2 regions of the Catalinimonas locisalis genome follow, and region 1 is predicted to be linked to the other one. Evidence: riboswitches for the same ligand, from Rfam matches in the RefSeq annotation. Region 1 holds a riboswitch; the other holds the start of a gene.

What was found. A riboswitch is a leader RNA that binds a small molecule or an ion and turns the genes downstream of it on or off. The one in region 1 is predicted to bind thiamine pyrophosphate.
Region 2: another riboswitch for thiamine pyrophosphate. It lies ahead of WJR50_RS08280 (class I SAM-dependent methyltransferase); the one in region 1 lies ahead of WJR50_RS28195 (TonB-dependent receptor).

What each region holds. Positions count from the first base shown of each region.
Region 1 covers NZ_JBBPHP010000041.1:23,859-40,187, forward strand. Annotated here, with positions in the region: gene WJR50_RS28175 (DUF4271 domain-containing protein) at 1-6, opposite strand, end outside; gene WJR50_RS28180 (BamA/TamA family outer membrane protein) at 180-1,925, opposite strand; gene WJR50_RS28185 (ABC transporter substrate-binding protein) at 2,071-3,024, opposite strand; gene WJR50_RS28190 (ABC transporter substrate-binding protein) at 3,157-4,095, opposite strand; gene WJR50_RS28195 (TonB-dependent receptor) at 4,174-6,468, opposite strand; TPP riboswitch at 6,523-6,619, opposite strand; gene WJR50_RS28200 (AAA family ATPase) at 6,646-7,161, opposite strand; partial or broken gene WJR50_RS34280 (Uma2 family endonuclease) at 7,145-7,776, opposite strand; gene pnuC (nicotinamide riboside transporter PnuC) at 7,811-8,401, opposite strand; gene WJR50_RS28220 (pyridoxal phosphate-dependent decarboxylase family protein) at 8,374-9,825, opposite strand; gene hemW (radical SAM family heme chaperone HemW) at 9,959-11,089, shown strand; gene WJR50_RS28230 (outer membrane beta-barrel protein) at 11,242-11,799, shown strand; gene WJR50_RS28235 (NAD(P)/FAD-dependent oxidoreductase) at 11,907-13,298, opposite strand; gene WJR50_RS28240 (CARDB domain-containing protein) at 13,462-16,329, opposite strand, start outside.
Region 2 covers NZ_JBBPHP010000004.1:251,754-268,082, reverse strand. Annotated here, with positions in the region: gene WJR50_RS08350 (GntP family permease) at 1-66, shown strand, start outside; gene WJR50_RS08345 (SDR family NAD(P)-dependent oxidoreductase) at 157-942, opposite strand; gene WJR50_RS08340 (sugar phosphate isomerase/epimerase family protein) at 1,071-2,171, opposite strand; gene WJR50_RS08335 (DUF7133 domain-containing protein) at 2,260-4,815, opposite strand; gene WJR50_RS08330 (hypothetical protein) at 5,279-6,139, shown strand; gene aac(6') (aminoglycoside 6'-N-acetyltransferase) at 6,175-6,615, shown strand; gene WJR50_RS08320 (YdeI/OmpD-associated family protein) at 6,663-7,217, shown strand; gene WJR50_RS08315 (GNAT family N-acetyltransferase) at 7,233-7,682, shown strand; gene WJR50_RS08310 (carboxypeptidase-like regulatory domain-containing protein) at 7,780-8,487, shown strand; gene WJR50_RS08305 (VOC family protein) at 8,675-9,103, shown strand; gene WJR50_RS08300 (alpha/beta fold hydrolase) at 9,153-10,049, shown strand; gene WJR50_RS08295 (phytanoyl-CoA dioxygenase family protein) at 10,084-10,836, shown strand; gene WJR50_RS08290 (hypothetical protein) at 10,877-11,416, opposite strand; gene WJR50_RS08285 (DUF6364 family protein) at 11,460-11,708, shown strand; TPP riboswitch at 11,845-11,940, shown strand; gene WJR50_RS08280 (class I SAM-dependent methyltransferase) at 12,013-12,741, shown strand; gene WJR50_RS08275 (AIR synthase-related protein) at 12,738-13,802, shown strand; gene WJR50_RS08270 (thiamine phosphate synthase) at 13,900-14,541, shown strand; gene WJR50_RS08265 (Trm112 family protein) at 14,551-14,817, shown strand; gene WJR50_RS08260 (MATE family efflux transporter) at 15,094-16,329, shown strand, end outside.

The sequences.
Region 1 (16,329 bases):
CAGCATGTTGGTACTGAGTAAAAGACATATAAAGATTAAGAAAAAATTTCTCATAAGATATCTACCAAACTAGCTTAATCTGACATACCGCAGCAGTTATTATACCGCAAATGTAATGTGCTTCACTATAATGATATGAGTTTGATGTAATAAATTATAACTCTCTCAGCAAAACATAATTAAAATCGGCTTATATATCCAAAATGGATTTTTGATAAGCTAAAGTCAATGGGTTGATTTTGCACCTTTCCAATTGCATACGCGAAGTTAAACAAACCAACGTCTGTGGTAATACTCAGCCCCAAGCCTAAACCAAGCGGAGTTCCCTGATAATGCCCAGCCAACTGATATCCTAAAACAGACTGATCATAAAAAACATACAAATAAGACTGAGTCTGGGCTGCCTGCTCTAACAACAAACGAAGCTCCAGATTAGAAATACCATAATAGGCGGCATAAAAGAAATTATCATTGAAACCTCTTAAGGACCGCAAACCACCCACACGGTATAAGTCGTTCAAATACAGATTTTCTCCCGACAAATAAGCGCCACTCAAGCGATGATAGAGCACCCAAAGTTTCCCTAACGGATAGTATTGACGCAATGTCAGTTGAGAAAATGGTTGCCAGCTAATATCTCTATTAGCCTCTCTACCGTTTGAGTGACTACTTTTTCTTCCTACTCCAACAGTACCTTCAAAATTCCATCCTCTTGTGGGTAATACTACATCATTCAATCTATTGAGTTGTAAGCTAAGGCCTACATTCAGTAAGTCAAAATCACCTACCTCACCTGATAGACCAGTATCTGTTGACGGCAGCACTACATTACTAAGCACACTACTACTACGGAAGTCAGTATTTACACTAATCATGCTTGCCTGGGCAAGGGGATAAGCAAAATTAAAAGCAAGGCTACGATTAATAAATAACGTATCTTCCTTCAAAAGATTGAATGAAAAACCAGCCTGATAAGGGGTGCGAAAAAGGTAAGGATGCTGATAACTGATGGATAACCGCTGCGATTCCACCTGCAGGCGCTGCCACTGCAGACTCAGTTGCTTACCACTTCTCATCAGGTTATTGAGCAAAATTTCCAGACTACCGGTAAGCAGTACGCTACCTTCTTCATTCTCATTGGGCAGCAGGTTTACCAGCCCATCCATCTGATTTACCTTGCGGTCTGTCAATGTCAAACGGACTTCGGCTTCATCATTTTGAAAACTTACTTCTAATGGAACTGCCATTTCGACATATGGCAAAGCTCGCAAGGCCTGAGTAATTTGATCTACTTTCTTCTCACTATAGGCACTTCCAGAAGGAATTTTGAGGTAAGAGGCCAGAAATTCAGCTTTTATTTTATCCGTTCCGCTAAGCTGCAACTCCCCAAAAGTAATGTAAGGGCCAGATTCATAGTGAAGGCTTGCACTTACTTCTTCTTGATGCACTTTTACTTCTGTGAGTTGAACACTGGCAAAGGGAAAGCCCTTATTCTCAGCCTCTTTTATGATTTGCTCTATCATTTGCCCCAAATCGTCGTGGGAAAAAGGGCGGTCCAGAAAAAGTTTTTCTCTAAATCCTGACTGCTCCTGCATCAATGGATCAAGATTGCCGGGATCAAGATATGTCCACTGGTATTGTTGGCCAAGAGCGATATGAGCCTGCCAATGGCTGCTGTCTACTTTTTCTAATACCGTAGCATTGGCAGTAAAATATCCACCTTTTTGTAAACGGCTGATAAGTTCCTTAAGAGATTGTGCAGCACTCAGACTATCAGTGGCCTCTGCTTTAAAAGGATAGTTCTTTAGTATTTTTCTGCCCTCTGCTGAGCTATTCAATATTACAGCCTGTGCTTTTCCCTCCTGGGCAGAAAAAAGCCATATCACTAAGGAAACAAAAACTACTGATAACTCCCTGATCTTCATTCAAATACGTTGTAACAGGAACACTCGTAAAGCTCATCAAAAAAGCTTGAAAAGCAAAAAAGTAAAACACTATCGTATTTGAAATGTAAGAATGATCAGCATAATTTATAGCATTGACCACTAAATTGGTGACTTAAATCCAAAACTACACTTCTTTGAAAAACTCATTGGTATACAGCATAGAAGAATCTATCTGTCCGTGGTTCATGGGTATACCTTCTTCATCTTTCAGGATTTGATGTTGTATCATCCAGTCAATAAAATCCACCCAACGTTCGCCTTCCATAAATCCCCAACGATCATCAGAAGTAGTAATGGCAGGCTGAAGAATTTTTAGTGATTCCTCAACAAAAGATAAGTTTTCAAACTCAGGCTGTTTGATATGCTTATGCAAGGCTTTGGCGGCTTTCCCAGGAGATTCATACACATAGCGCCAACCTTCTTCTACTGCTTCTAAGAACGCCTTGATGACTGCTCCTTTCTGATCTACTATATCCTGATGACTAATGATTAACGGAGAGTAACCATAAGGAATATCATAGTTAGCTAACTGAAAAGCGTGAAATTTCAGATTATCTCGTTCATATTTTGCTTTCATACCTTCCCAGGGCAGAAAAACCCAGGTAGCGTCAGCCTTACTTTCCAGCAATGCATCCCACATACTGAGTATCGCAGGATTGCTGATTTCAAATTCTCCTTTACCTCCATCATTTTTGACCAACTGACGTATGATATCATTTTCAAACCTCGCATCGTAGGAGGCGAATGTTTTACCATCCATTTTTGCAGGTCTGTCAATACCACTGCGCTCTAATGTTACTATCGCGCTGGTATCTTTTTGCAGATTGGCAGCTACGGCTACCAAAGGAGTTGGCGCTTTGCGCATATGATAGCTTATCACACTTTCAGAAGGTGCAATGGCCAGATCTACCAGTTTCTGTGAAAGCTTTTTGGCCGGAGTGGTGGCATAATTATCCGAAGCAGGATCAACAATTTCCAGTTCAAGACCATTGTCCTCAAAATATCCTTTTGCCTCGGCCACCAATATTCCCGCATGCATGGTATTGGGCGTCCAGTCAAGGGCTAATGTAAGTTTCATATCAAAAAAATTTATTTTCGGCCTCTGTGGCTTTAAAGTCCGAAATGAAAAATGAGTTTATACTTTACGCTCAACCTCTTAGTAGAAGAAATACATAAAAACAGCCGAAGAACTTCATTGCTCTCCATCAAATTAATCCAGCAGCGTATTGGTGAAAAAACTTTCCGTATCAGCTTCTTCCAGTAAATTACCATCTGCTTTTTTCAGCATTTTATGTTTGATCAACCACTGGGTATAATCATTCCATCGTTCACTACTCATAACTCCCCAACGGCCATTTTGATTTAGAAATGTAGGAGCAATGGACTGCATCGCATTCATAATAAAGTTGATATCCTCAAAATTGCTATGCGCTATACCCTGAACTAAAAATGCAGCGGCTTTTTCCGGCTCATTCGCCGCCTGAATATAGCCTTGTCCACTTGCCTGTAAAAATTGCTGTAAAGCTGTCTTCTTTTCTGCAATTGTATTTTCTAATGTCATCAATATGGGAGAATACCCGTACGGCACTTGAAAATCTTTGAGGTGAAATGCATTCAGTTCGTATCCTTTTTGCTGCGCAATAACACCCTCCCAGGACATAAATACCCAACACGTATCTGCTTCTCCCTGTAGAAAACCATCAAATACACTAAGACGAGGCGGGGTAATCAGCTTAACCTCTCCCTTTCCTCCATCGTTGCGAATCATGGTCGTGATCAAGTTTTCTTCCAGCACTGTCTTATATCCGGCATAGGTTTTTCCATCCAGTTTAGCCGGACGATCAATACCACTGGATTTTAGCGTGACAAAAGCACTGGTTTCTTCCTGCATTACCGTGGCAATGGCTTTGACAGGAAATCTTTCTTCTTTAAGCAGACGATAGTTAATCAGATGTTCCGAAGGGCCAAGGGCAATGTCTACCTCACCTTCAATAAGGCGTTCAATCGGTTTTTTAGTATAATTATCCACATCGGTAGGAATTAATTCTACTTCCAGACCATGTTCTGCAAATATATTTTCAAGCTGGGCCAGGTACATTCCGGCATGGATGACATTGGGGGTCCAATCCAGCGCTATTTTTAGTTTCATATGAATAGTTTTGATGTGAAAAGTTCAGCATTCCCAGCCTGAAAAACCGTGAACGCTGAACTATAAAACTTTGAACTACTAAAACCTTAGTCTTAGGATAGCATAAAAATTACGGGGAGGCTGCACAAAATAACCGGGCACTAATTGATCATTATAACTTACCGGCTGGCCATAGCTGTAATACTGCTTGTCCAGCAAATTATTGAGTTGCAGGCTTAGCGCATGTTTTCCGAAAGAAAGCGTAGCTCTGGTATCCAGCAGAAAAAATTCAGGCATTACCAAATCCTCTTGATTAGTAGGCTCCAAGTAAGACTCACTTACATAGCGTGGGCTCACGGCTAAAGTTAGCCATCCGGCTGGCCTATACTCCAAGCTCGCATTGACAATCCACTCCGGACTGATGATAGGCTCTACATTGGTATATACCAGATCAGCATCTTCAGGAGCATACTCATCAATCTGGCTTTGCATATAGGTTACATCCCCACTGAAGGAAAACTGAGCCACCGGACGATATTCCCAGTCCACTTCTATCCCACGACGATAACTGCTGGGCATATTTTTACGTAATTGGACAAAGCCTTCGGGAATAGCTTCGCCAATAGGCGCGATCTCATTCTCAAACTGCATGTAGAAAACATTGGCCTGACCGGAAAGCTGGCTATTGCTGATGCGTACCCCCCCTTCAAAATCGTTGACATACTCAGCTTTCACAGCATCCGGGTCCTGGGCATCTGCAAGATTAAAAGCGTTGATCTGCGTAGAGCCCAAAATATCCGTACGCGTAGGTTCACGGCCACTTCTACCATAAGAAGCATACAAATTCATGTTGCTATTCAATTCATAGGTCACCCCAACTTTAGGATTAAAAAATGTCCAGCTTCGGGTAGGGATGCTCGCTTCCTGACCGAGAAAGGCCTCATCGGGTGTCATGTCCAGTTGTACTGTGCGGAATTGTAAATCTCCAAAGAGAATCAATTTACCTAATTCGTAGCTGGCTTTAGCAAACAGGCTCAGTTCATCTTTTTGCGACTCATCCTGATAATAAGGTGTGGCATAATTGGGCACTATAGCTTCTATATTTTCCCGCTGAAAAGTGTAAGCATGCAATCCTCCGTTGATCTCCCATTGACCATTATCAGAAGTATGGTTCAGATAAGACATGAAACCATAATGATCGTTGAAGAGAGGGTAGTTAATCTGCATAAAGTTACCTTCTTCATCCGGAAAACCTGCCGGAAAATCACCTCCCGCTCCTCCATAGTAGAGTGAAGATACCAGTGAAGTTTGTTGACTCAGAAAACGTGTGTACTCTAACTGAATCAGATGCTGTCCAAAGTCATCGGTATCATTTTCAGAAACATAATTGGTGCGAGGATCAGCTTCAATATCGGGTAGGGCAACCGGCAGATAAGCCAGGTCATTTTTGGTACGACCCGTAAAGCCGGTAATCTTCACCATATCTTTCTCTCCAAAATAACCTCCGGAGAAGAAGAAAGAGTAAGCGTCTGTACCGGTATGATAGCGATAGCCTTCTGAAGTGGTACGGGTAAAGCGGGTGTAAAAGGCAAATTTATCATTGAGCAAACCTGTTTTTACCTCACCACTGGCACGGTAAGTATCAAAAGAACCACCCAACAGTTGTACTTCAGCAGTCGCTACGCTATCTCTCAGATTGACCGATTCAAAGTTGATAGAGCCAGCATAAGAAGCAGTTCCGTTGGTACTGGTCCCTACGCCGCGCTGCACCTGTACTGACTCAATGCTGTTACCAAAATCCGTGAAGTTGGAGAAAAATACGCCCTGATCAATCATATCATTAAGGGGCACACCATTCAGCGTGATATTGATACGTGTCTGATCAATACCTCGCAGACGCATTTGCCCATAGTTGGTCAGATTAGTCCCTGACTCAGAGTAGGCCAGAATGGAAGGTGTCTTTCTTTCTAATACAAAAAGCGCATCCTGACCTACATAAACTTCTTCAATCTCCTGTCGGGAAATGGTCTTTTGTGTCACAGGGATTTTTTGATCAGCGCGAATGGCTTTGATCATCACTTCTTCCAGAGAACGGGCCACAGGAAGGCTAAAATTCTGAGTTACACTTCCTGTTTCAGTGTTTAAAGTCACTTCCTGTGTTTGAAAACCAACAAAGCTCACTTTAAGAGTAGCCGGTGTTTGATTTACCTGAAGGCGATATTCACCTTCGGAGTTGGTCACTGTACCCTGTGTGGTACCTGCCACTGTCACATTAGCACCTGCTAATGCTTCATCGGTTTGCGCATCCGTTACTTTTCCACTAACGGTCACCTGCGCCCATGCTGCTACCGGCAATACAAAAGCTGCCAGCACCTGCAATAGAAAAATTCGCATGTTAAAAAAACTTAAAATGGTTAGTAAACAGGAAGCCAGGGGATAGCTCCCAAATCTTTATTTACTATACCTTCCCTTCGCCCGCATTACCGGGATCAGGTTCAATGGGTATAATCTCAGCCCGTACCATAGGGCACCCCTTATACTTAGTAAAGCAACAAAGCTATGAAGGAAATGTTAAGGAAGCAAAGCCCGAATAGCTTCTACTGCGTTTTGCAGTCTTTTTTCTTCTACACCCCAGATTTCTTTAACCTGCTCTCCTAAAAGTTCCTGCTGGTAAATTTCAAAAAGTTCTTCCCGATCATCAGGATTTTCACGCTGCGGGTCATAGGTCCAGGGAATGTCAGGTGCGCAAAGTAGGTATAAGCCAGCTTTACGTTTTTTTTGCTGTTCTATAATCCAGGGATGGCACCTTTTGAATTTAAACTCACTCCAAACCTTAATGACTTCCAGACTGGTATCACAAAAATAGATTTGGCTGGCTTGTTGGGCATACTCATGCTCTCGGTTTACCTGCCCTTTGGCAATTTCCAGCAGATCGCTTTCCTGATAAGGTCGGCTGAGCTGATTGATGTAATCACGGGCATATTCAGGCACCCAGGGCTCATCAAACACGTCCGATAACTGCTGTGAAAGTGTGCTCTTGCCCGTGGCCTCCGGACCGGTGATAATTACTTTAAGAGGGTCTTTCATTTAATAAAGCAGGCAAGTCCTCTACGTTTTCATATAAGGTTTGCATATCCAGTTTAATATCCAGTGAAGCTAAAAAAATTTGCGCGTCAATGCCTTCATAATGGCGAAACTGCCATAAGTCAGTATTCTGCTGACGCTGCCATACCTCTGCGGCTATTCGGTACTGATGAATCAGTAAATACTCCTGAAAGCTATCCAATTGGCGATAAAACCGAAACTTATCACCACGATCATATGCCTCTGTTGTTTTGGAGAGCACTCCTACAATTAACGTAGGATTAGTAACAGCACTAGGATCTTGGGGGGGCGTTTGGGTTTGCCACACACGACTAAAGCATCCGGATAGACAAAGCGACTCTGCTCAGGGATATATATTTTTCTGTTTTCGTTAGCTGCTACACAATGCTCATTCACTCCATCATTTCCATCTTTCTTTTTCCGAAGCATGAGTTTAAGTTCTGTGAAAACGTTGCCGCTAATTGTAGTATGGTCATAAGAGCCACCAGCCATAGCTACTACTTCTCCCTTATGATACTCGTAGCGTATGCCAGTATCTTTTTCCAGTTGGAGATAATCTTCAATAGTTAGCCCTGTATGTTGTACTTGTTCTGACATCCTGTTTTTATCTAATATACAAAATTACGGTTTTCTAAGCAGTCTGTTCTTTGTACATAGACTTTCTCCAGTTGATAAAACCATAGGTAGCCAGACCGAGATACAGGAAATATAACAAAGACAGCAGGAAAAGTTCTTTGTACATATAAATACCTGCTGCTACAGCATCTACTACGATCCAGAGTATCCAGTTTTCTATTCTTTTCCGGGCGAGCATGTAAGTGCCTATAAAGCTGAAAGAAGTGGTAAAAGCATCCCAGTAAGCCAGATCAGCATCCGTATAGTTGTCAAAAAAGTAACCGAATCCTGCCCAACCCAGTCCGCCCAGTAGCATCAGGAACAGTAATCGGCTTTTGCTTAGTGTGCTGACTTTTAGCTCTTGCTTATTTCGCCCGCCGGATCGCCGGCCGCCATATAGCCACTCATACCAACCGTAAAATCCCAGGATCACATAAAATATGTGCAAAATCAGGTCAGAGTACAACCGAGCTTCTAAGAAGATAATTCCGCTAAGCACAGTACCAACAATACCTGTTGGCCAGCCCCAGACCAGTTCCCTGGTATTGAACCATACGGAAAGTACGCCAAAAACTAATGCTAATAATTCAATGTAGTTGATTTCCATGTGGCAGCCACCTCTTCTATGCGCTCCAGCAGAGCATTGAGTTCTTTTTCAGTAGTAAAAGGATTCATTAAAGTGGTGCGAAGATATAATTTATTTTTTAAGCGCGTTTGCACAATATAAAACTCCCCTTCTTCCAGCAACTTTTGTCGCACGAAAGCATTGAGCGACTCTGTTTCCGCTTCTTCAAGCTTTTCTAGCTGATACCGAAAGCAGACAATATTGGTAGCAGGGGACATCGCCAGTTCCCAATTTTGCCGCTTCTCAATTATACTGGCAAAGGTCTTTCCCAGATTATACTGACGAGTTACATACTCATTGATGATCTCCATTCCGTAGCTCTTGAGCAGTGCATAAGCCTTCAGTCCCATCATGAGCTTGGTGCATTCCATAGTACGTTTGCCCATATTATACCACTCATGCTCCTCCTGATCGCTCCAGAGATACTGTGCCTGCTGTGCAAAAGTCCGATAAGAATCCGCTTCATTTTTAAAGAGTAAGGCAGTAGTCAAAGCAGGCGTCAACATCATTTTGTGCAGGTCTATCACTACCGAATCTGCCCTCTCCATGCCTTTTACCAGGTGACGGTATTGGGGAGAGAAGACTGCTGCTCCGCCATGCGCACCATCTACATGAAACCAAAGCTTATGTTGCCTGCAAAAATCGGCAATACTTTCTAAGTCGTCGTAAGTACCTGAGGAAGTAGTGCAGGCACTGCCTACTACCGCGATCACTTCTATGCCTTTTAACTGAGCCTGTTGGAGATAATCTTCCAGAAGTTCAGTCCGCATGCGCAGACGTTCATCAGCAGGAACCTTAATAATCCCTTCATCACCCCAACCCATGACACGGGCCGCACGGTCTACACAATAGTGCGCCTCTTCTGACACCATCAGGGCTAATTTTTTACCGGAACCTTTGAGCCATACATCTTCGGGAGACTTGGCACGACGAGCAGCCAGCAGGGCAGTAAGGTTAGCCAGCGTACCACCCGATGTCAGGAAACCACCCGAATCATGATGCCAGCCGATTTCACGGCAGATGCGCTGTACAACTACCCTTTCTATCGCAGTAGAGACTGCTCCCATCTCATATACTGCTCCACCGTTATTTAACATACTACTTAGCAGACTGGCCAAGGTAGTTACCGGGGCAGGAGGCACCACCTGATGTCCCATATACTTTTTATGGTGAATATGAATTGAGTCTTCCATGACCTTTTTAAAGAGCTCCATCACAGTGTCTTCTCCTTTGGCCTCATCCTCCTGCCAGTACTTTAACTGATCTTCCGGTGATTTCCAGGGAATGGTTTTGAGGGTAGTATCTGACTGTGTTTTATGTAAATAACCAGCCAGCATATCAATCAACTGATGCCCCTGCTGACGAAATTCTTCGGGATCAAAAGCTTTGTGTAACAAATCGCTCATAGCTTCGGTAGTAAAAAATTTTATGAGATGCAGCAAAATTAAGGATTAAGGTGTTATAGTGCGAAGTGTTATGGTGTTATAGTTTTGCACGTATTTATTAACCATAACACTAAGAACTATAACACTAAAAATCTTGGCAGGAATTTACATACATATACCCTTTTGCAAACAGGCTTGTCACTACTGTGATTTTCACTTTAGCACCAATACCAGTCGTAAAACCGAAATGGTACAGGCGATTGTTCGTGAGTTACAATTGCAGAAAAATTATTTGGGAAGTGAGCCGGTAAATACTATCTATTTTGGCGGAGGAACGCCCTCACTTTTGTCCGAAGCAGAGTTACAACTTTTATTAGAAACTCTCTACCAGCATTTCTCAATCACTGAGCATGCCGAGCTTACGCTGGAAGCTAATCCGGATGATCTGAATACGGATAAGCTGAAAATGCTGCATAAGGCAGGGGCTAATCGGCTGAGCATAGGCATACAATCATTTCATGAACCTCATCTCAAATTTCTGAACCGTGCCCATAATGCTGTAGAAGCCAGTAATTGTGTACAACTGGCTCAGGATGTAGGTTTTGATAACATCAGTATTGATCTTATTTATGCCATTCCTTCTGAAAATCATCAAATCTGGGAAAGTGATTTAGCCAAGGCAATAGCACTGCAACCTCAGCATATCTCTTCTTACTGCCTGACCATTGAAGAAAAAACTGTTTTCGGCAACTGGCTAAGAAAAGGGAAACTAAGCGAAGTAGGAGAAAATTATGCTGCTGAGCAGTTTGAAATGCTGCTCTCTTCTCTCAAAGCAGATGGGTATGAGCAGTACGAGATTTCTAATTTTTGCCTGCCAGACTTTCATTCACGCCACAATAGTAATTACTGGTGCAGAGAACCTTATCTGGGGGTTGGACCAGGAGCACATTCTTACAACAGACAAAGCCGTCAATTTAATATTTCCAATAACAGCATTTATTTGAAATCTTTAGCAGAAGACGAGATTCCTGCCGAACAGGAAATGCTATCGCCCCAAGACCAGATCAATGAATATATCATGACCGGACTGCGCACCAAGTGGGGATGCGACCTGCAAAAAATTAAGGATGAGTACAACTATGACTTATTTCTGGAAAACAAAAACTACCTCAACAACTTGCTAGCAGAAGGAAAAATCAGCATGCAAGATCAGCACTTAATTTTAACAGATTCCGGCAAGTTACTGGCGGACCGTATTGCTTCCGACCTTTTCGCAGTCCAATAAAAATATTTTTTTGTTTGATAAAACGCTGATTTTCAGATATTTGATTTTATTCCTTAGCAAAAATCATGCACTTTTTATTTTTCCTAGCAAAATTTAGCACAGATGTTGCCCATGTAAGTTTGTAAAAGATTACACAAAGTAACATCAATGCTATGAAAAAGATACTATTCACAATATGCTTCATAGGGCTTTTTGCTACTGCTCAGGCCCAGCTTTCTATCACTCCACGTGCTGGATTATCCATGCCTCAGGGTATGTTAGACAATGTAGCCGGAAATGGCTTTAGCTACGGCTTAGACCTGGATTATGCGATCAATGATAACTTCAGAGTTGGCGCTTCATTCAGTCAGCATCGCTTTAATGATGAAATTGCCGGCTTCAGCTTTAACGTAATTGACTTTAGCATTACGCCTATCACTGCTTCAGTAAAGTATGTACTTCCCGGCACTAAACTTCGTCCTTACATCGGTCTGGAAGGTGGTTTGTACAACTTTAAGGTAGGGGCAGCAGGTTTCAACATTACGCGTGAATACTGGGGGCTAGCTCCTTCTTTGGGAGTATTGTATCCTGTCAATGAACGGATAGATTTCTTTGCCAATGCGCAGTACCACATTATGTATATCAATGAGACTATTCCGATTGCAGACTTTCAGATCAATCAGGATATCAAGTTCATACCCGTTAACCTAGGGTTTTCATTTAAGTTTTAGTAGTCTGAATTCACCGACTAAAGACCGGACGCTTGTCTGGTCTTTTTTATGCAAAAAAGCCGGAATTTCCGGCTTTTTTAGTTTACAAATTAAATGACAAAAGACGTTTACGCTGTTTCTTTAGCTTCACTTTCTTTCTTGAGCTGCTCTCTTTTTTGGTTTATTGTTGAACGGTAATCAAAAGGACGAATGATTAATCGTGTGCCTTTATCATAGGTAAAGTAATTCCAAATCCAGTTACCCAGGGTAATCAGCTTCTGACGAAAGCTTACCAGGTACAGCAGGTGAACAAACATCCAGATGATCCATGCTACAAAACCTCCAAACCTCAGTTTTCCGGGCAAATCAGCCACAGCACGATTACGGCCAATGGTGGCCATAGTACCTTTGTCTACATAACGAAAAGGCTTCATATCTTTTCCTCTGAGCTGCCTGCTTAGATTTTTTCCCAGATTTTCTCCCTGCTGAAGCGCTACGGGAGCCAACTGAGGATGACCATCAGGGTAGTCCTCAGTAGACATTTTAGCTATATCGCCCACCGCATAAATATTATCGTAGCCTTCTACCAGGTTAAATCGGTTAACGGTGTACCGGCTTTTCTCAACTTGTGCTTTGTCCAGACCGGGAAGCGTAACGCCCATTACACCGGCAGCCCAGATCAGCGTTTCTGTTTTGATTGTTTCGCCATTGTTAAGTTTCACCTCATAACCGTCAAAATCTTCCACCATGGTTTTGAGTTTCACTGTTACCTTAAAGCGTTTCTCAAGGTCTCTCTGGGCCCTTTCTCCTGCTTTTTCAGACATTGCTGGCAGCAGGCGCTCCAGACCTTCTACCAGGTAAATATTCATCTTGGTATTAAAATCCAGCTCAGGATAATCGCGGGGCAACACCTGTGCTTTGAGCTCACCTAATGCGCCTGCAAGCTCTACTCCGGTGGGTCCTCCACCAACGATTACAAAATTGGTAAGGCGAGCAATTTCATCTTCATCATCAGAGGTGACAGCACGTTCAAAATTTTGCAGAAAGTGACTTCTGAGGTTAAGCGCCTGTGGCACCTGTTTGAGCGGAAAAGCCAGTTCTTCAATAGACTTATTACCAAAATAATTTGTCTTGGTTCCGGTAGCGATGATCAGATAGTCATAATGGATACGGCCAATATTGGTATTCACCATGTTTTCATCAGGACTTACAGATTCTACTGTAGCCATTCGGAAGAAAAAGTTTTCCTCATCATCAAACACCTTGCGCAGCGGCCCAGCTATAGAATCGGGCTCCAGACCGGCAGTGGCTACCTGGTAGAGAAGCGGTTGAAAAGTATGGTAATTATGGCGATCAAGCATTACCACCTGCACATCTTTCATACGCAGATTTTTAACAATTTGAATACCTGCAAAACCTCCGCCAATGATTACTACGCGAGGTTTACCAATATCAGGCAACTGGGTAGCCAAATGCCTGTTTTCATAACCATATTCCACTGGGGTTTCTATTGCCGCCATATATATTGAAGTTTATTAAGTTCAAAAAATAAAAATTTGTGTTTCACACTCTAATTCAACGTATCCGGCGGTCATGTGTTTATGCAACTAACCTTTAAGCGCATATTTGTACAAAAAAACCCACGAATGGCTCCGTGGGTTTGAGAAACAATTATTTGTTATGTCACTTTTTCAGGAGACGTAACACTTTTTGTCGTTCTCCTAGCTGAAGTTTTACAACATACAGCCCAGAAGAGCGTGCCGACAAATCTATTTTGATTTCTTCTGTAGTTAATACTCCACCTTGTATCTTTCTTCCGTTAGGATCAAATACAGATACGCTTGCTCCCTGCCATATATCGTCTACCTCCAATACAGCCTCATCTAGCGTAGGGTTAGGATAAAGCCTGATGGTCATCATCTCTTCTTCGGTGAGCAAAATAGCATCCTGCTGCCCTGCCTCCAACAATTTAGGATCTACAGTAGTATTACGCGTGACAGGAGCAGGTGCAGCTACACAGCTGAATTCAGCTTCCCAGCCAGAGCGTACGACTGAACCATCAGTAGTAAATACAAAGGTAAGTGTACCATCTACATTTGTTGCAGTAACTGTACCCGGACTATTTGTATTGGTATACGCTCCTATCAACGGAGCAGATGAATCATTACCATCATAGATATAAAGATCATCATAGCCATTTTCGATATTGAACTCAGTAAAAGTTACCTGTAACATATGATCCGAAGTTGCCGGTAAGAAAGTTTGCTCAATGTTATGGTTATTGTAGTAGTTAAACTCTCCACCCGGATCACGATAGATCGCAGAACACACAGTCTTATCACTTGCATCCATGTCTATCACTTCCAGTACTTCTATGGCCACTGCCGTCTCATTGTTGAGTTCATCAGTTTCTGTAGTCTCTTCATTAATATCTGCTACTGCGATAAGATACCACATACCTGCTGTTGTACTTCCAGGAATACTAGCCTGCACATCAAACGTATAGCTATCCGGAGCTGGATCCATACCAAATACGCTTTCTTCTCCTAAGTAAGTGTCACCTATATCATAAACATTATCCGCTGACAGATAAAGTGCAGTAGTATGCCCTTCCTCAGCAATGGTAGTTCCCTGATTTTCTACAGTAACAGTAACTGTTAGAGGAGAACTTTGTCCCAACTTAGTTGCAGAGGGAGACAATGAACTTACTATTAAATCCACGTCAGGATTGCTTATGGTAAGAGCCAGCGCAGTTGTATTATTTGCTTCGTCAGTTTCAGCGATGTATCCATAGAAATCAGTAACCGCAAGCAAATATTTTGCACCTATACTGGTGGCAATAGGCACATAAAAAGTATTACTATTTGCATAATCTTCTCCCGCTTCTAAAACAGAGGTATTCATATAGTTGTCGCCTATGTACGTGTCCTCACCACTATAAACGTCATCATCGGATAAAAAGAATCTTGTATACAGAGTTCCAGTAGCGGCAGTAGTACCACTATTGCTTATCGTGTATTCATAATCACTATACTGTCCGGGAATCAGAGTAATGTATTCAGAGGAAAGTGCACTTACATTAAGATCCACATCAGCATCTACTACACTAATCGTAGTGCTGGTTACGTTGTTTTCCTCATCTACTTCTTCAATATCATTATTTGGGTCTGCCACCAGCAATATATAGTAAGTACCATTGGCTGTATTAGCAGGCATATTGAACGAAAAATTCATGTTGACGCTATTTTCTGCACTGATGCTTTGCCAATCTTCTTCCAATTCAATATCACTTTCGTCAAACTTATTATCTGAGGATATGTATAAACTAACATTGGTATTAGCATAACTATAACCTTCATTAACAATGGTAAAACTAGCGGGAATATACAACTCACCGGCTGCTACGGGACTCCGGCTAACCGCAACATTAGTTATTGTCAGGTCAGCATAAGCAGGAACTACTTCTATCTCTCCTACAAAAGCTATATTATTTGATTCATTTGTTTCAATGACCTCCTCATCGGCATCAGCCTGAGCAAAGAGATAATACGTTCCTATACGCGAACCTAAACCAGGAATGTATACATCAGCACTGACATATTCTGAATCCCCGGCATCAATGTCTTCCACATATTCCTCACCCAGGTAGTAATCATCATTGCTCCGGTTTTTGTCAGGAGAAAGGTAAAATTTAACTTTACTACTACTAGAACGGCTTTCCCCAAGGTTAGTAATCTCAGTGTCTATTTCCGTATGATAACCGTTATTGGGCACTTCATCCTTAAAGCTGGTATTTTCACTATCCACCGCCAAATCAATCTTTGAACGGGTAAATACCACCGGCACTATTGCCAGGTTATCATCTTCATTAGTTTCATCCTCACCTTCTATACCATCTGCTTTAAAAATAATATACTTACTTCCTACTGCATAAGAAGCAGGAATAGTCATCGTAATAGTGGTTGTAGTCTGATCATCTACACTTAGTAAACGGGTAAACCCTCCATCATTCATTTCAAAATCGCTATTATCCAATGCTTCATCATCTGAGATAAAGTAGGTCATCAGAGTGGCATCAGTCATAGGTCCTTCTCCTATGTTATGTACTTCGGCCTCAAAAGTGAGTTGCTCGCCCGGCTGCACCGCATCCTGGCTAAGAGAAGCTGCTATGATCGTCAGGTTGGGCAGTTTACGGTTGTTAATGGTAATCGGGAAAGCTTTGAAGTTATTGTCTTCATTGGATTCCGTGATGGATCTGTTACCGTCTACTTGCAGAAGTAAATAGTATTTACCGGAAGAAATATCTTCAGGAATCGTAAAAGACCAGTTATTAATGCTTTCTTTATCTCCACTGTTTAATGCTGCGAAACTGTTATATGCATAATCCTGATATTGATAATATTGCATATTTTTTCTTTTCTCGTATTCATCAGGAGTGGCTAAATAGGCATATAAACGAGTGTTATTCATTATGTTTCCACTACCTATATTGAATATTTCAGCATTGATCAAAATATTTTCACCTCCGCTTACTTGGTCTTTGCTAATACT
Region 2 (16,329 bases), on a different contig from region 1:
ATCGGTACTCTGATCATGGCCTCTACTGCGATTACATTGATTTTTATCATCAGCTCATTTTTCTAAATAACTTTCTAAAAAAACTCCGGGACAGCTATTATTTGCTATCCCGGAGATATGAGTGCTATTTTGGGATCTGAGTTTTTTGCATGAACATCATTTTGCTGTCCAGCCACCATCTACAGTGAGCATAGAACCCACCATGTAGGTAGCAGCGTCGCTGGATAGGTAAATGGCAGCGCCCTGAATTTCTTTCAGTTTTCCCCAGCGTCCGAGGGCGGTAGCGCCTACAATAAATTTCTTAGCCTCTTCGGTTTCAGCAATGGGGATATTCATTTCTGTCAGGAAAGGGCCGGGACAAATCGCATTCACATTGATATTGAAAGGTGCAAGTTCCAAAGCGAGTGCCCTGGTCATCTGCACTACTGCGCCTTTGCTAGCGGTATATGGGGTACGGTTGGCTAATCCTACCAGCCCGAGTGTACTTGCCAGGTTGATGATACTGCCTCTTTTCTTTTGCTTCATATAGGGTACAACTGCTTTGCTGCACAGCCAGGTGCCGTTCACATTAACATCCATCACCTGTTTAAAATCTTTGGAAGTCAATTCATCAATCGCTCCCCGGATGTTGATGCCAGCACTGTTGATCAGGATATCTATCTGCCCAAAAGCTTCCATCGCGGCCTTAGCCATAGCTTCCGTCTGCTGCTCATCGGTAATATCGGCGCTGAATGAGATGGCTCTGGTGCCATATTCTTCGCTGATAGCTTTGGCAGCATTCGCACCCTGTTCAGCATTCCGGTTGACCAACATCACGCTGGCCCCAGCAGAGGCCAGACCAGCGGCCATAGCTAAGCCTAATCCTTTAGAGCCTCCGGTAATGATGGCAGCTTTGCCGCTTAAGTCAAATAGTTTGATGCCTGGTAGTTTTTCTTCGCTCATAGAGAGTTAATGGTTAGTAGTTATTGTATTGGTTTAATAATTTCAAGATCAGCGTTCACAGTTGAAGGTGTGCAGCTAAAGTCAGGCAAAATATCCACTTCAAACTGTAAACCCTGAATTCTTAGCTTTTAGGCTCGTTCAAGATGATTTTTACTGTAGGCAAGGGAAGTAACTACGTTTTTTTCTTCCACTGCCAGTCGTTCTTCCGGCAGGAGTTGTGTTACTCTGGGGAGATCACCAGGGTATTTTTTATGCCTTACCATCCGGAGAGTACGAGCCAGCTCGCTGCCGGATACTCCCTCAAAAGTAGCCCAGTACGCATCCGTAAGACAGGGTACTTCCAGCGGATCACGGGTGATCATTTCCAGGTTGAAAGTGACCTGCGGGTTATGCTGCCGACAAAGCGAAACAATTTGCTGTAAATCCAGTATGCCTTCCCCCAGGGGCACTTCTGAAAGCAGGAAGCCATCCTCATATTCTTCTACGCCCATATCTTTCACATGCGTCGTAAAGACATAGGGTACCAGTGTTTGTACTACTTCCATGGGATCTTCCATCAGGGAGATGCTGTTGCCAAAGTCCAATGTGGCGCCTATCCATTCACTGTCTATCTGCTTGAGTAGACTAACCAGCTCATCGGCGCGCCAGTCTTTGTGGTTTTCTACTGCCAGTCTGATTTTATGTTTGCGAACTACTGGCTCAGCCCATTGCAGGGATTGTACAGATTGCTTTTTGAAATTCTTAAAATCTTCCAGCGTATGGAAGTTCTCATAACGACGGCCGCTCAGGCAAACAGTTCTCAATACCTGCACACCAGCTTCTTTGGCAGTTTTGACTTCCTGCTCAAATCCAGATACTTCATTCTCGGTTTTAGGTAAGCCAATAGAGCCTTCCAGATACAAGCCCATCTGCTCTCGTTTGTCGCGGATTTTTTTGGAAAAGTCGCTGCTCCAGTCGTGTACGCCTACTTGTACACCGCTTCCACCAAGTTCCTGACAATGCTCTAAAAGTTGAATAGCATCGTAAAAGCCAGGGTATTTCTGACTTTCATGTTTGGAATGCCATCGGCTGGCGTAGGAATGTACTACTATGCCCATAGGCACATCTTTCAGGAAGGAAGGAATGCTGAAGGATGGCAAGCTTAAAGTCATAGCTCCCAAACCAGCTTTTTGCAGGAAACTACGCCTATCTGCTGAATGATAGCTTTGCTCTTTTTTGATTAATTTCATCCGTTAGGTTGTTTAAATAGTAACTAGGAACAGGTTATAGGACTGAAGTTTCCTTTAAACTTGTAGCCTTTAACTTTCAACTTATTTCTCATTGCCCCGTCTGTTCCTCAGTATCTTTAATGTATTGATTGAGTTCTTCTACTTTCCAGGGCATTACTCTTCCCTGAGAAGTCAGTCTTGTTTTACCTACCAAGCCCCGGCTGACTGCTCCGGCATTATTGCCCCACTCATTGCGGATATAAGTCAGGATAGAAGCAATGGTGGCATCGTCCAGGGTAGAATGGGCGGGCATCACCGGCAGTATTTCCGGAGCATCGTAGATTTTACCGCCAACCTCAAGGGTGCCTTCCATGCCGTGCAATACGATGAGTGCAAGGCGTTTTTCATCGCCAATTACCCACTCAGAATCTACCAAGGGAGGGGCAAAGCGATTTAAGCCAGCTCCATCGGTACCGTGGCAACCGGCGCAGGTGGTAAGGTAATGTTGTCTACCCAGCGCAAACAGTTGCTGCTCTTCTTCGTTGAGCAGGCTTTGTTCTTCAACTGTACTCGTATCAGCCACATGGCCAGGCCATTCAAAAAGAGAAGCCAGCACTGCAAAGTTTGATGCTCCTGACTGTGCTTCCCGTTCTAAAACATGAGGAGCGGAAGCCAGCATGATCGGTTTCATTTTACCCTGCTTGCCCTGTATGGAGATACTGGTGAGTAGTGCTTTTTCCCGCCAGCTAAAAGCGTCTTCATTGACATCCAGCATACTTAGCAAGGCAGTTAGCTCGGCAGGTTCCCTTTTACGTATCACTGAAGTCGCCAGCATTTCCAGAAAAATAGCTTTGGAAGGCTCCTGTTCTTTCCACTGGGGAGATTGCCAGAGGGTTTGTAAAAAGCGAAATTCCTGATCTTCCAGGCTGCTGATTACGGCATCCCTGATCAGGGGGGAACTTCCGCTTCGCTCCGCAATGCCTGCCAGTAGTGGATAGGCTGCCTGGGTATTGAGCACTTCGGCGGATAAGGCCATTTGTAAAGTAAGTTCTTCAGGAGCGTCTTCAGCTATCTGAAGTAGTTTTTCACCAAGCTTTTTTTGTAACTGCTGATCATCCGCAGCCATAGGCTCCAGTAGTCGCAAGGCATTGGCGCTGATGAGGGGGCTGGCGTCAGTGAGCAGGTCAAGAAGCAGTTCTGGCTGGAGCATATCCATGCCTTCCAGCGTCCATAAAGCATGGAAACGGGCAAGGGTATTTTCTTCATTTTTAACCAATTCGTTTAGCGGAGCCTTAGTGTCTGGGTCATGACGCTCAATGAGCAGGCGCTGCGCTATGTCTCTGTGCCATCCGTTAGGGCTTGACAGTTGTGCAATCAACTCCTGAGAGGAAGCCTTGGATAGCTGCTGTGGCTTTTGGGGTTCCCAGTCTTCGGGTACCACTCGCCAGATACGTCCCCGGTTGATGGGAAGCACCAGTTTACGTTCTAATGTTTTTTCTTTCAGATAGGGCGTAATGTATTTGCCATGCTGCACCAGACCGCGGTACATATCAGCGATGTACAATGCCCCATCCGGTCCGGAAGCGATAGCTACCGGGCGAAAACGCTCATCGGTTGAGGCCAGAAATTCAGTGCCAGGATTGGGGTCATGGGCATTCAGTTGGAGGCCTCTTTCTACTACCACATTGCGTTTGACCAGATTGCCGGAAGGTTCGCAGACGAATACATTACCGTAGAAAGGGTCTGGCAGGGCGGTTCCCCGGTAGTAAAAAGGGGAACAGGCAGAGGTAAATTCCAGCAGTTTGCCTTCTTCATCCAGCGTACCGGGTATATAGCCGCGATTGATTGCCGGGTTAGATCGTATGGGGTAGATTCTTCTGTCTACGGTAAGGCCGTGGTCAATACCGGTGGTAGGCGTGTGATGCGCGTTTCTGGAAAGGTAATTGGGCGGTACCAGATCGGCATGCAGCTGCGACCAGTTGTAGTTGTAGTAGAGCCTGCCCTCATCATCCTGACTGATGCCCCACTGCCCTCTGAATTCGGTGCTGTCCCGCTGCCATTCGCCATCTACCAGACGATAGCGGAAGCGAGATTTGGCATTATAGTACCAGTTGTCTACCGCGCGTAATAAGCCATTACCAGAATGCTCCGGCAAAGGGCTGCCGGCATAGTCAGGGTCAATAAGCGTTTTAATATCGGCGATGAGGTCGCCATCAAGGTCCTTGGTAAGCCATAGGGCCTCGTTCTCAGCTACCAGCGCACCGCTGTCAATCAGGGCGAGAGCTCGGGGCATGATGAGACTATCCAGATAGATAGTGCTTTTGTCCATTTTTCCGTCAAAGTCGGTGTCTTCCAGCACAGAAATACGGCCTACCGGTTCGTTCTCTCCTTCGCCTTCAATGGTGGGCATGAAGCCCCGCATCTCCACTACCCACAGCCTTCCGTCGGCATCAAAGCGCATCACTACTGGCTCCTGCACCATAGGTTCAGCGGCCACCAGTTGTATTTTGAGTCCGGGTTCCAGTTGAAAGGTGCTGAGTTCTTCTTCAGGAGTTTTGGCCGGGGAAGGACCTTCGTCTGTTTTATTTTCAAAATTACCAGTACAGCTTGCTATACTTAAGAGAAGAGTGCCAATCAGGTAGGCGTAGGAGTTAGATCTGACCATAAGTCATGCTACAGCTTTTGCGTAATAGGTTGTTGTAAAGGAATAATATACTACAAATTAGGAAATTGGCAAAGTGCGCGTGTAGCATATAAGCTCAGTTCAATTATCTGAGCTAAGGTAGTTTGTTTCTCTCCTGAGAAACAGAAAGCATGCAGGCGCATATAAAGACAAGATAAGTTTTTATCCTAAAAGCAGAAGGCCGTCAGCATACATTAGTCTGTCATATCCAAAGCTTTGGTAAGGCATAAGATGAATAGGGGTAAATAGTACTTTTCCTATAAATTGCCTATATGCTGCTTTCGTTATGCCTCCATTGATCCTTCGTTTTTTCTCCAGTACAGCTCCATTTTTTGTTTTTGCACTTTTTAGGGATGGTAGGCCTGGTGGCCGCCTAAAAAAGGAGCATCTTCCTTTCCGATAAATATGTGAGTTGGCAGGAGAACGTTTATCTTGCTCCTCAAACATGATTGAACTCAAATATATGATGCCTGGATCAGTAAGACTTCTGTTCCTACTTGCCCTCACGGTGCTTGTAGCCTGTAGTAAAAGCCCGGAAGCACAGTTTAAAAGTATGGAATGTGCTCAGACGCCCATGCCCGAGTATGATGGTCAGTATGTTTCCCTGTTGGATGATGAAACCGGAGAAGTATTGAGAGATACTTTGGTAAAGAAAATTGAAAACACCAGAAATGTATTTAAGCCCTGCAGGCAGTACATCTACAGTGCTATTTATAAGGATAAAAACGGAGCGCTGATTTCGGACAGCAGGGTTTGGATGATGGCTACCGGAAATCGGTGGGAGTATCAGCCGAAAATGCAGGATGAGGTAGTGTTTCAGTATGCGTTCTCCGAAGAGCAGTTTGCAGAGATAAAGGAGTTTGCGGTGAACAAAGCGCTTTCACAGCATCAGCAATTTGTTCCTGAAAGTACAACAGGAATCATTGAAAATGTAGACGTGGTTTGGATGCACCCCTTCAGGAGCAATCAGTATCATTTTACGGAAGTAGCTGCTTTTCCCTACGTGAGACTTCCTCTGGAAATAGGTAAGTCGTGGACCGATAGGCTGCAAATAGGGGAAGGCTGGGGCGATTGGGAAAATACAAACGTTTACAGTGAGTATGAAATTGCCGATCGGGCAACTGTGAGTACGCCCTATCGGGAGTTTGCAAACTGCTGGTACATAGAAACCACAAGCTCCGCCTCTTTTGGAAATTCGCAGCATAACTTCTGGTTTGATGAAAATTATGGATTCGTAAAGATGGAATACGTAAATTATGAAGGACAAAGCCTCGTTTTTGAACTGATTGAGGTGATAGAATCCTGAGAGGCTTACAGGCTTGAATTTTTATTCCAAATAGTATGAACATTGAACCGGCTACCGAAGCCTGCCTTAAAGTGCTGACTGAACTGGCGCTAGCCCTGTGGCCGGACTGTGTTTTTGAGGAAGAGTATGAGTACTACAAAAAGCTGCCTGGCTCGGAGACGGAAATCTGCTTTCTGGCAAAGGAGAAAGAAGCGTATATTGCTTTTATCCACCTGTCATTGCGTAGCGATCATGTAGAAGGGACTTCCAGTTCGCCGGTTGGCTATGTGGAAGGCATCTATGTGAAGCCTGAATACCGCAAGCTTGGGATCGGCAGGCAACTCATTGCAGCAGGAGAAGGCTGGGCCAGGCAAAAAGGCTGTGTAGAGTTTGCTTCTGATACGGAATTGTCCAACGAGGAGAGCATAGACTTTCATAAGAAAGCAGGTTTTACTGAAGTAAACCGCATTGTCTGTTTTGCGAAAAGGTTGGAATAAAGATTTTGCCGTAAATTGGCAGCATCTTTTTATATGAAGCTTTATTGATGGAACCTGTATTTTTTGCAACGCCCGATGAATTCAGAGCATGGCTGGAAGATAATCATGAGCAGGCCACTGAGTTGCTAGTGGGTTACTACAAAGTGAGTTGCGAGAAGCCCAGCATGAGTTGGTCGGAGTCAGTAGATCAGGCGCTTTGTTTCGGCTGGATTGATGGTATTCGTAAGTCCATTGATAGTGAAAGTTATTGTATTCGTTTTACACCGCGCAAACCTAAGAGCAACTGGAGTGCGGTGAATATCGGGAAAGTAGAAGAACTGAAGGCCAAAGGCCTGATGCATAGCGCAGGTTTGGAGAAGTACAGCCAGCGCGAAGAGGGCAAATCACGAGTGTATGCCTATGAGAAAGAGCCTGAGAAGCTGGATAAAGCTTTGGAAACTCAGTTTAAGAATGATGAAAAAGCCTGGGTGTTTTTTCAAGCGCAGCCCCCTTATTACCGAAGGCAGATGATATATTGGGTGATGAGCGCCAAGCAGGAAGTTACCCGTGTAAGAAGGCTTGAAAAGCTAATGGAAGCATGTAAAAGAGAAGAAAGAATTTAACCAATATACTGTCAGATGAGTGTTTCTTTTGTACTTGCCCAGGCGGAAGACCTGAAAGATGTACTCCATATGATGGAGGACTTCTACACCATAGATGATTATCCTTTTGACAAGATACTGACCGCTGATAACCTGAAAAAGTTTGAGGCAAATCCTGAATTAGGAAGACTTTGGGTGATCATCTCAGAAGGAGAAATCATAGGTTATATTGTACTGACATTTGGCTTTAGCTTTGAGTTCAAAGGCAGGGATGCCTTTCTGGATGAGTTTTACCTGAAAGAAGCTTACCGGAGCCGGGGTATAGGAAGCCAGGCGGTGGATTTTGTGCTGAAGCAGGCTGAGGAATTGGGTATCAAAGCCGTACATCTGGAAGTGGAGCGACACAATGAAAAAGGAACAAAGCTGTATAGGAGTAAAGGCTTTGAAGAACACAAACGAGCGTTGATGACGAAGTGGTTGATATAGTTTATCTTTAATAAGCCTGATTGACAGAAATAAAGCGTAGAATTTAGTATTTTGAAAAGAGGCTTGGCTCCTGATTTTTTCATTATACGCTAACGATATGATACGGCTCTTTTTCTTTTTGCTTTTTTTGTCAGCTTATACGCTTCACGATGCTAATGCACAGGCTGAAAAGCGGAAAGTGTGGGGGCAGATCAGCGATGCACAACGTTACGAGGCTATCCCCATTGCTAATATCAGTACTTCCGGGCAAGGGACTTTTACCGATCTGGACGGTCATTTTTCATTGACAATTGGTATGGATGATACCCTGCGTATATCGCATATCAGCTACTATCCTTATGAAGTAGTGATGCAGGAAATGGAACAGGATACACTAAAAGTGCTTCTGATCCCGCGCGTCAATACCATGCAGGAAGTTGTGATACAGGGCTTGCCTTCGGAAGAGAAATTTAAACAGGATATGATAAGGCTGGAGGCAAAGCCCAGTATAGAAGAACAGCAGGCGCAGTCAAACGTAAATTTTGCCCGCTATTATTTTCTTTCCGGCTATGTACCCCAGATGAACAGCGACGACAATCACGACTGGTATGTGGCCGGTCCTCAGGATGTTACTTTTTTCTCCAGCGGCCCCTCCGGCGGACTGATCAGAGCGTTCAGAAATGTAAACCGTAGTCAAGGTTTGTTTAGGCCGGTGAGGACGAACTCTTCCATGCCTGACTCTCTCTGGCAAAATGTACAGCGACAGGTTAAGGTAGCCAGCGATTCTGTAACTCAGGATAGTTTGCTTAGTAAGGAGAAGGAGTAGGAAGCGGGGAGTCAGGAGACGGAAGATGGAAGAAGGAAGTGGGAAGTGGGAAGTTAGGAGTTGGAAGGTTGAAGAATCAAGTTGTGAGCTTAGTAATAAAAAAAAACTTCCTGCTTCGTGCTTCCAACTTCCCACACATTAATAATCATCACAAAATAACCCCCAACACATTTAACCTACACTATCTATGAAAAAGTCTGCTAAGAAAGTAAGCGGTATCGGAGGCATATTTTTCAAAACCAAAGACCCCGCCAAGATGAAAGATTGGTACAGTCAGCATCTGGGATTAGTGACCAATGAATACGGTTCTGTCTTTGAGTTTATTCAATCTGACAAACCTGATCAGAAAGGCTATCTGCAATGGAGTCCTTTTGACGAAAAAACCGAATACTTCAAGCCTTCGGAAAAAGAGTTTATGATCAACTACCGGGTAGAAAATATTGAGGAACTGGTGGAAGAACTCAAAGCCAGCGGCGTAACTGTACTGGATGAAATAGAAAGCTATGAGTATGGAAAGTTTGTGCATATCCTTGATCCTGAAAACAATAAAATAGAGCTTTGGGAACCGGTGGACAGAGTTTTTACCAAACTTTATGAAGGCAAGACTACCAAATAAAGGCTTATTTTTTTATCATTCTATTATTTCAATCTCATATACATTTTTTATGCGAACATTGAACTTCTTTTGTGGTCTGATATTTATTTTTGGCATAATAGCATGCAGTAGTACAGAAACTCAGGAACAAGATTCCTCAGCGGTTTCTGAAACGAATACCGTAACAGAAGTAACACGTGATGGAGTAGACATCGCTTATGAGCGTTGTGGTACTCAGGATACTACTTTACTTTTTGTACATGGCTGGTGCATTGATCAGACTTACTGGACTTCTCAGGTAGATGCTTTTTGTGGAGACTATACCGTGGTGACTATGGACCTCCCTGGTTTTGGGATGTCAGGAAAAAACCGGGAGAGTTGGAGAGTAGAAGATTTCGGGCGGGACGTTGCTGCTGTGATCGGTCAGCTGGATTTGCAAAACGTGGTGCTGATCGGGCATTCTATGGGAGGTGATGTGATTCTGGAAGCTGCCCTGGCTGAGCCTGAAGCGGTGATCGCGCTGATTGGTATAGATAATTTTAAAGAGGTAGGCGTGGAAATTACCGGAGAGGTGCAGACTGAAATAGATTCTTTTATGACGATGATAGAGCAGGATTTTGATAGTACCGCTACCGCTTATGCGTATCAAGCGCTGTTTCATCCTACTACTGATAGTGCGGTAGTCAAAAGAGTAACTGAGGATATTGGTACTGCTGATTCGGTAGTAGCCACTGCCAGTCTGAAATCACTCATGGATTACGGCCCTAAGGAGAAAGAGCAGCTTTCTAACTGGGATAAAAAGTTATACCTGATCAACAGTGACGCTACACCTACTGCCATAGAGGGACTGGAAGAAACTGGTGTGGATTACGATCTGATAGACATCCATGATAGCGGACATTATCCGATGATAGAGCAATCAGAGGAACTCAACCGCTTACTTCGTCAGGTTTTGGATAAGGTTTAAAAAGGTATTCTACTTAACAGGCTCATTTAAATATATGGCTATCATCACTTCTGAACAGGTAAGTTTTTTTGAAGAAGAGGGTTACTTAAAGATTCCTCAATTACTTACCGCTGACCAGCTCACTTATTACCGTGAGCTATATGAAGACTTCCTGGAGAATAAAATTGATGCTTCCCGCTATCGCTCCGATCTGGGAGGACATGTGGAAGAGGAAAAAACAGTAGGTGTTAAAGAACGGATTACCCAAATTATGGTGCCCAGCAGACTGGTCCCTGATTTGCTGAATAAGCCTTTGCATCAGCAAAGTTTAGCAATAGCACAAGCCCTGTTGGGAGATGACATGGCGCTGGATTTTGATATGCTGATTGACAAAGCCCCTTTTTCCAATACTCCTACCCCCTGGCATCAGGACTGTGCCTACTGGATTGACATGCCCGATCTGCGGGCAGTGAGTTGCTGGGTGGCGTTGGATAATGCTACCGTTGATAATGGCTGTATGTGGTATGTGCCTCAATCTCATCAGTTTCCTATGCGCCCTCATCGTCCGGCAGGTAAAGGAGGGGGAGCTTTAGAATGTGACGCTTCTGAAGAAGAGGGGGTAGCCGTTGAGCTTCAGGCGGGAGATGGTGTGCTGCATCAGGGAGGCACATTGCACTACAGTAGGGGCAATACCACCGCCCATAGGCGCAGAGCATTCATCACCAACTTCAGGCCGCAGCAAATGATTGCATTAGAGCGAGAGCAGGGCTACGACCATACCGGAGAAAGGGAGGTAAGGAGGAAGTGAAATTATATATTAATAAAGCTTATCAGCTTAAGTGCCATGTTTATTTAAATAAGCTCTCATATTTTTGTGAGTTGACATTAAATGTTCTACAATCACTTGTACTAACAGTATTATACTGGTCTGTCAGACTCTGGTAGAATTTATAATCAAAATCAACTTTGCTAGATATTTTCATACTTCCATCTTTAATTGTAGTAATAGGAATTACCATATCGTTACTGTCTGTATCAATTTTCTTGTACTCTGAAATTTCATTTCCTATTATTAAATATTGATTGTCAAAGTCAAAGATTGCTGTACAACTTCCTTGAGTATATTGATTGATAAAAATGGTGTCCTTTTGCAGTTTTCCTTTAACTATTGAATCGACTACGAACAAGACGTTAGAACCTTGATTCTTAGAATCAAAAAACTGTGCGGTTTCTGGTTGGTGATGAATGTTTTTAATCGCCCTACCAATAACTACAAAATCGGCTTCTTTTATCAACGCATTTACATCATGCTTTTCCAACTTATCACAAACACAGGCATAAATAATAGCCGGATTTAATAGCATCATAAATAGTATGACTTTTTTCATTATGCTTGGTTCAATAAACTATCAATATTTGAATTCAACTTATATGAATACTAAATTAACATTAAAACTGGATAAAGCGATTATAGAGCGTGCTAAGCAGTATGCAAAATCTCATCATACCAGTGTATCCAAAATGGTGGAGGATTATTTGCACATGCTCACAGCAGAGGATAGATCATCTATTGAAGTTACTCCTTTGGTAGAAAGCCTAACAGGGATAATTGATACTCAGGAAAAGGATTATAAAAGGGAGTACGCAGATTATTTATCTAAAAAATATCAGCAGAAGTAAAGAGTCATACCCAGAAACTTGAAAGACTTTAAAGCTGCAAAGTTACCGGTAATGACGGCTAAAGATTATCTGATACGTTTTCAAAGCAGAGAGTAGTCTGTTATCGCTTTTTCTTTACACAAATTTTTATACCTTGCATACATCATTGGGGTGCTGGACGAAAGTCTGGCTGAGATTACACCCATGACCTGATCTGGATAATACCAGCGTAGGAAATGACCTTATTAGCTAATCACTGACTAATTGCCATTGCCTGTCTGTATGATCCGGGTTGTGGCATTTTTTATTTTTTAAAAGATTAGCTATGAGTACAGAGATAGAACAGAAGAAATTTGACCTTGTCACCCAGGAACTACGGCAGTGGCAGGGACGCGAAGAATGGTTCTTCAACCGCGAACATACCGACACCTACGAACTTTGGTACGAGGGACGCTACAAGCGTGCCGAGATCTGGCAGAAAAAAGTCATCGGCCAACTCATTAAGAAAGATGAGCGAGTGAAAACGCTGCTGGAGTTTGGCTGCGGTACTACCCGCTTTACCCGCTGGTGGCACGAGATAGGCATTGAGGCCAGCGGCGGCGACATCTCTCCTTTTATGCTGGGACAGGGCGCCCACCTCTTTGACGGTGATCTGGTGCTGGCCGATTCTCACCACATGCCCTTTAAAGACCATACTTTTGACGCCCTGGCGTTCATCACTACTTTTGAATACTATAAAGATCCGGTAAAAGTGATTCGCGAAGCCGTGCGGGTAGGCAAATACGGTATTGTGTTTGGCATGATGAACCGCAACTCTCCCAAAGTAGCCCGCAGGAGAATACAGGAGATGTTCGGCAAAAATCCTTTCTACGTCACCGCTACTTTCTATACGCCTAAAAAGTTGATGGCAATCATTGAAGAAGCTTTGAAAGGCAGAGATTATACGATTGAGTGGACGACTACCGGACTGCCCAAATGGTTTCCGGTGCAGCAATGGGGCTTGCCTTATGGAGATTTCTTTGGACTGCATGTACGCCTAAACGATGTGGAATGAGTGCCTTTGAAGACAATTCCGGCAAAATCAATAGTGCCTCTTTCAAGGAGATACTGCTGCCCTATAATGGCTATTCCAGAAATGAAGTGCTGGTCGGACCGAAATATGGCGTGGATACTTCCGTGATTGATCTGGGCAACGGCCTGGGCATGGCGGTGTCCAGCGATCCGCTTTCGCTCATCCCGTCGCTGGGATTGAAAGAGTCGGCCTGGCTGTCGGTACATCTGCTGGCCAATGATATGGCGACTACCGGCTTTGCGCCTATGTATGCACAGTTTGTGCTGAATCTGCCGACCAGCCTCTCGAAGCAGGCTTTTCAGGAATACTGGCAGCACATCCATTTGTTTTGTGAGCAGATCGGTGTGCATATTACTGGCGGCCATACGGGGCAGATTGAAGGGCAGAACTCCACCATTTCTGGAGGAGGCACCATGTTTTTGACGGCTCCGCTGGACAAAATCATCAACAGCCATCAGGCGCAGCCGGGTGATGTGATCGTGGTGACCAAAGAAACGGCGCTGAATTCTTCTGCCATTCTGGCCATGAGTTTTCCAGAAACGGTGAAAAGCAAACTGGGTAAAGAAATCTACGAAACTGCCTGCGAGAACTTCTACCAGACCTCTTCTTTACCCGATGCCCTGGCTGCTGTGGAAATCCTACAGCCCAACACCGAACTCAAAGCCATGCATGATGTAACCGAAGGTGGGGTGGTGGGTGCCATCTGCGAAATGGCTGGGGCTTCCGGTTGTGGTTTTATTTTGCACAATGATAAGCTTCCCATAGGCGAAGCACCTGATCAGATTACGCAATTGTTTGACATTGACCATCGCTACTGCATAGGCGCTGGCTCCATGATCATGGCAGTGAAACAAGGAAAGGAGCAGGGTTTAGTGAATCATCTGGCATCCAAAAATATCAGAGCCACTATTGTAGGTGAAATGACAGAAGCGGAGCAGGGTTTCAGGATGATAGAAAAGGAGGAAGAGAAAATAATTTCTTTTGACGGAAATGACCCTTACTGGGGTGCATTTTTTAAAGCATTGAAAAACGGGTTGAAATAGTGTTATAGTTCTGGGTGTTATAGTGTTATAGTTTTTCTAATAGAACACTATCAACCATAACACTCTAACACTGCCGCACCCTAACAATTAAGAAAAGATGGAAATAAAAATAAAAGGAGGGGTTTATCTGGTTATTGATCCGGCGATGGATGAACAAGTGCTGCTGGAAAAGGTAGCGCAGGCTTTGGAAGGCGGTGTGCAGGTGCTGCAAATCTGGAATCACTGGCCGGAGCACTTTGCATTAGCAGATAAAAAGAAATTGATAGAAGCCATTCTAAAAATCAGCACCCAGTATCATGTACCTACTTTGATCAATGAAGAATGGGAATTGCTAAAGCACACAGCTTTAGAGGGTGTTCATTTTGACAGCATTCCTGAAAATTACCAGGCTATCAAAAAGGAGATTGGCAGAATATTCCTTGGTGGGATTACCTGTAGCAATGACCTGGCAGTGATTGAGTGGGCTGAACGAAATGATTTTGATTATGTCTCTTTCTGTTCCATGTTTCCTTCCAGTTCGGTAGACAGCTGCGAGATTGTGCGGCCGGAAACAGTCCGGAAGGCCCGAGCCATCACACAAATGCCCCTCTTTCTTTCGGGAGGCATCACTACAGCAAATCTTGCGACTTTCAAAGAACTGGATTTCAATGGCGTGGCAGTGATATCAGGAATTCTGAGTGCTGATTCTCCTAAACATTCGGCTACTGCTTACCAAAACGCATTACAAACGATTAAATAACACAAACTTATGAATACATCATTGTTGAAGAAACTTTGCTGCCCAATAGACAAATCAGATCTTAATCTACAGGTCTTTCTGAAAGATGAGAACGGAGAGATCATTGAGGGTTTACTGACTTGCCCGGATTGCCAGCGATATTATCCAATTGTCTATGGCATTCCTATCATGACACCGGATGAGTATCGGGAGAAATCATTGGAAGCACCTATACTGGAAAGGTGGGGCATGAAACTGGAAGAGGGCAGTGCCAAAATGTTGTTATTGAAAGAGTAAGCATTTTTTTAGCATTTCGTAACAAAGAATTCACATATAAGTCTACCAAACCCGCAAAAAAAGGCTTAGCTTTGTGTCATTATGAAGTTAAGACTCACCATATAGTCAGGGAGCAACGTCTCCCCCTTTCTCTAAACTGGCAATGCTGATACTTATCCTCAACGGATAAGGCTATTGCTGATCGTTTGATTTTTCCCTGTACTTTCTTCAGAAGGTTTTACCAAGGTTTTTTCTTAGCTCAATTGAGCTTTTGTTGACTTATGTTTTTGCATACATATGCGGGTTACAAAATTACTATATCATTTCAGACATGCCCTGGAGGGCGATTACGATAACTATACTTCCGGAAGTATCAGGAAGGCAATTTTCTATCTGGCAGTACCCATGATTCTGGAGATGATCATGGAGTCTTTGTTTGCCATTGTAGACATCTTTTTTGTGGGAAGGTTAGGCGTCAATGCAGTAGCCACTGTAGGATTGACCGAGTCGGTGGTGACCATTGTGTACTCCATCGGTATAGGCTTCAGTATGGCAGCTACTGCGGTGATTTCGCGTAGAGTGGGTGAGAAGCGTTTTGGCAAAGCCTCATCAGCAGCTTTCCAGGTAATTTTGCTAGGTGCAGCCTTTTCTTTACTCATAAGTATTTCAGGATATATTTACGGAGCTGAGGTGCTGAAATTGATGGGAGCCAGCGAGGGAATACTGCTTGAAGGCACGAGATATACGCAGATTATCTTTGCCGGTAATATCAGCATCATGCTGCTTTTTATCATCAATGGAGCCTTCCGTGGAGCAGGCAATGCCGCCATTGCCATGCGTACCCTCTGGATTGCCAACGGTATTAATATCTTTCTGGACCCCTTGCTGATCTTTGGCTTGTGGATCATCCCAGGAATGGGCATTGAGGGGGCAGCCTGGGCCACTACCATTGGTAGGAGCATAGGTGTATTGTACCAGCTATACCATCTGTTGAAAGGAAGTACACGCATCAGACTGGACAGGCAGTCCGTCAAATTAAGATGGAAGACTGTGCTTAATATCATCAAGGTATCCTCCGGAGGGATGGGACAGTTTCTGATAGATTCTGCCAGTTGGATATTCCTGACACGCATCGTTTCGGAGTTTGGCAGTGTTGCGCTGGCAGGGTATACCATTGCTTTTAGAGTGGTAATGTTTACTCTTTTACCTGCCTGGGGGTTGTCCAATGCGGCAGCGACTATGGTAGGGCAAAATCTGGGCGCAAAATTTCCCGACAGAGCGGAGAAATCTGTCTGGTATACGGCTAAATATAACGTCTATTTTTTAGGTGTTGTCTCCGTGTTATTCCTATTCACCGCTGATATTTTTGTAGGCTGGTTTTCTCCTGAAGCAGAAGTGGTAAAGGCTGGCGCTACTGCTTTGAAAATCTTTTGTCTGGGATACATCTTTTTCGCTTTCGGCATGGTAGTCGTGCAGGCTTTTAACGGAGCCGGTGACACCCGTACACCTACTTTTATCAACCTGGGTGTGCTG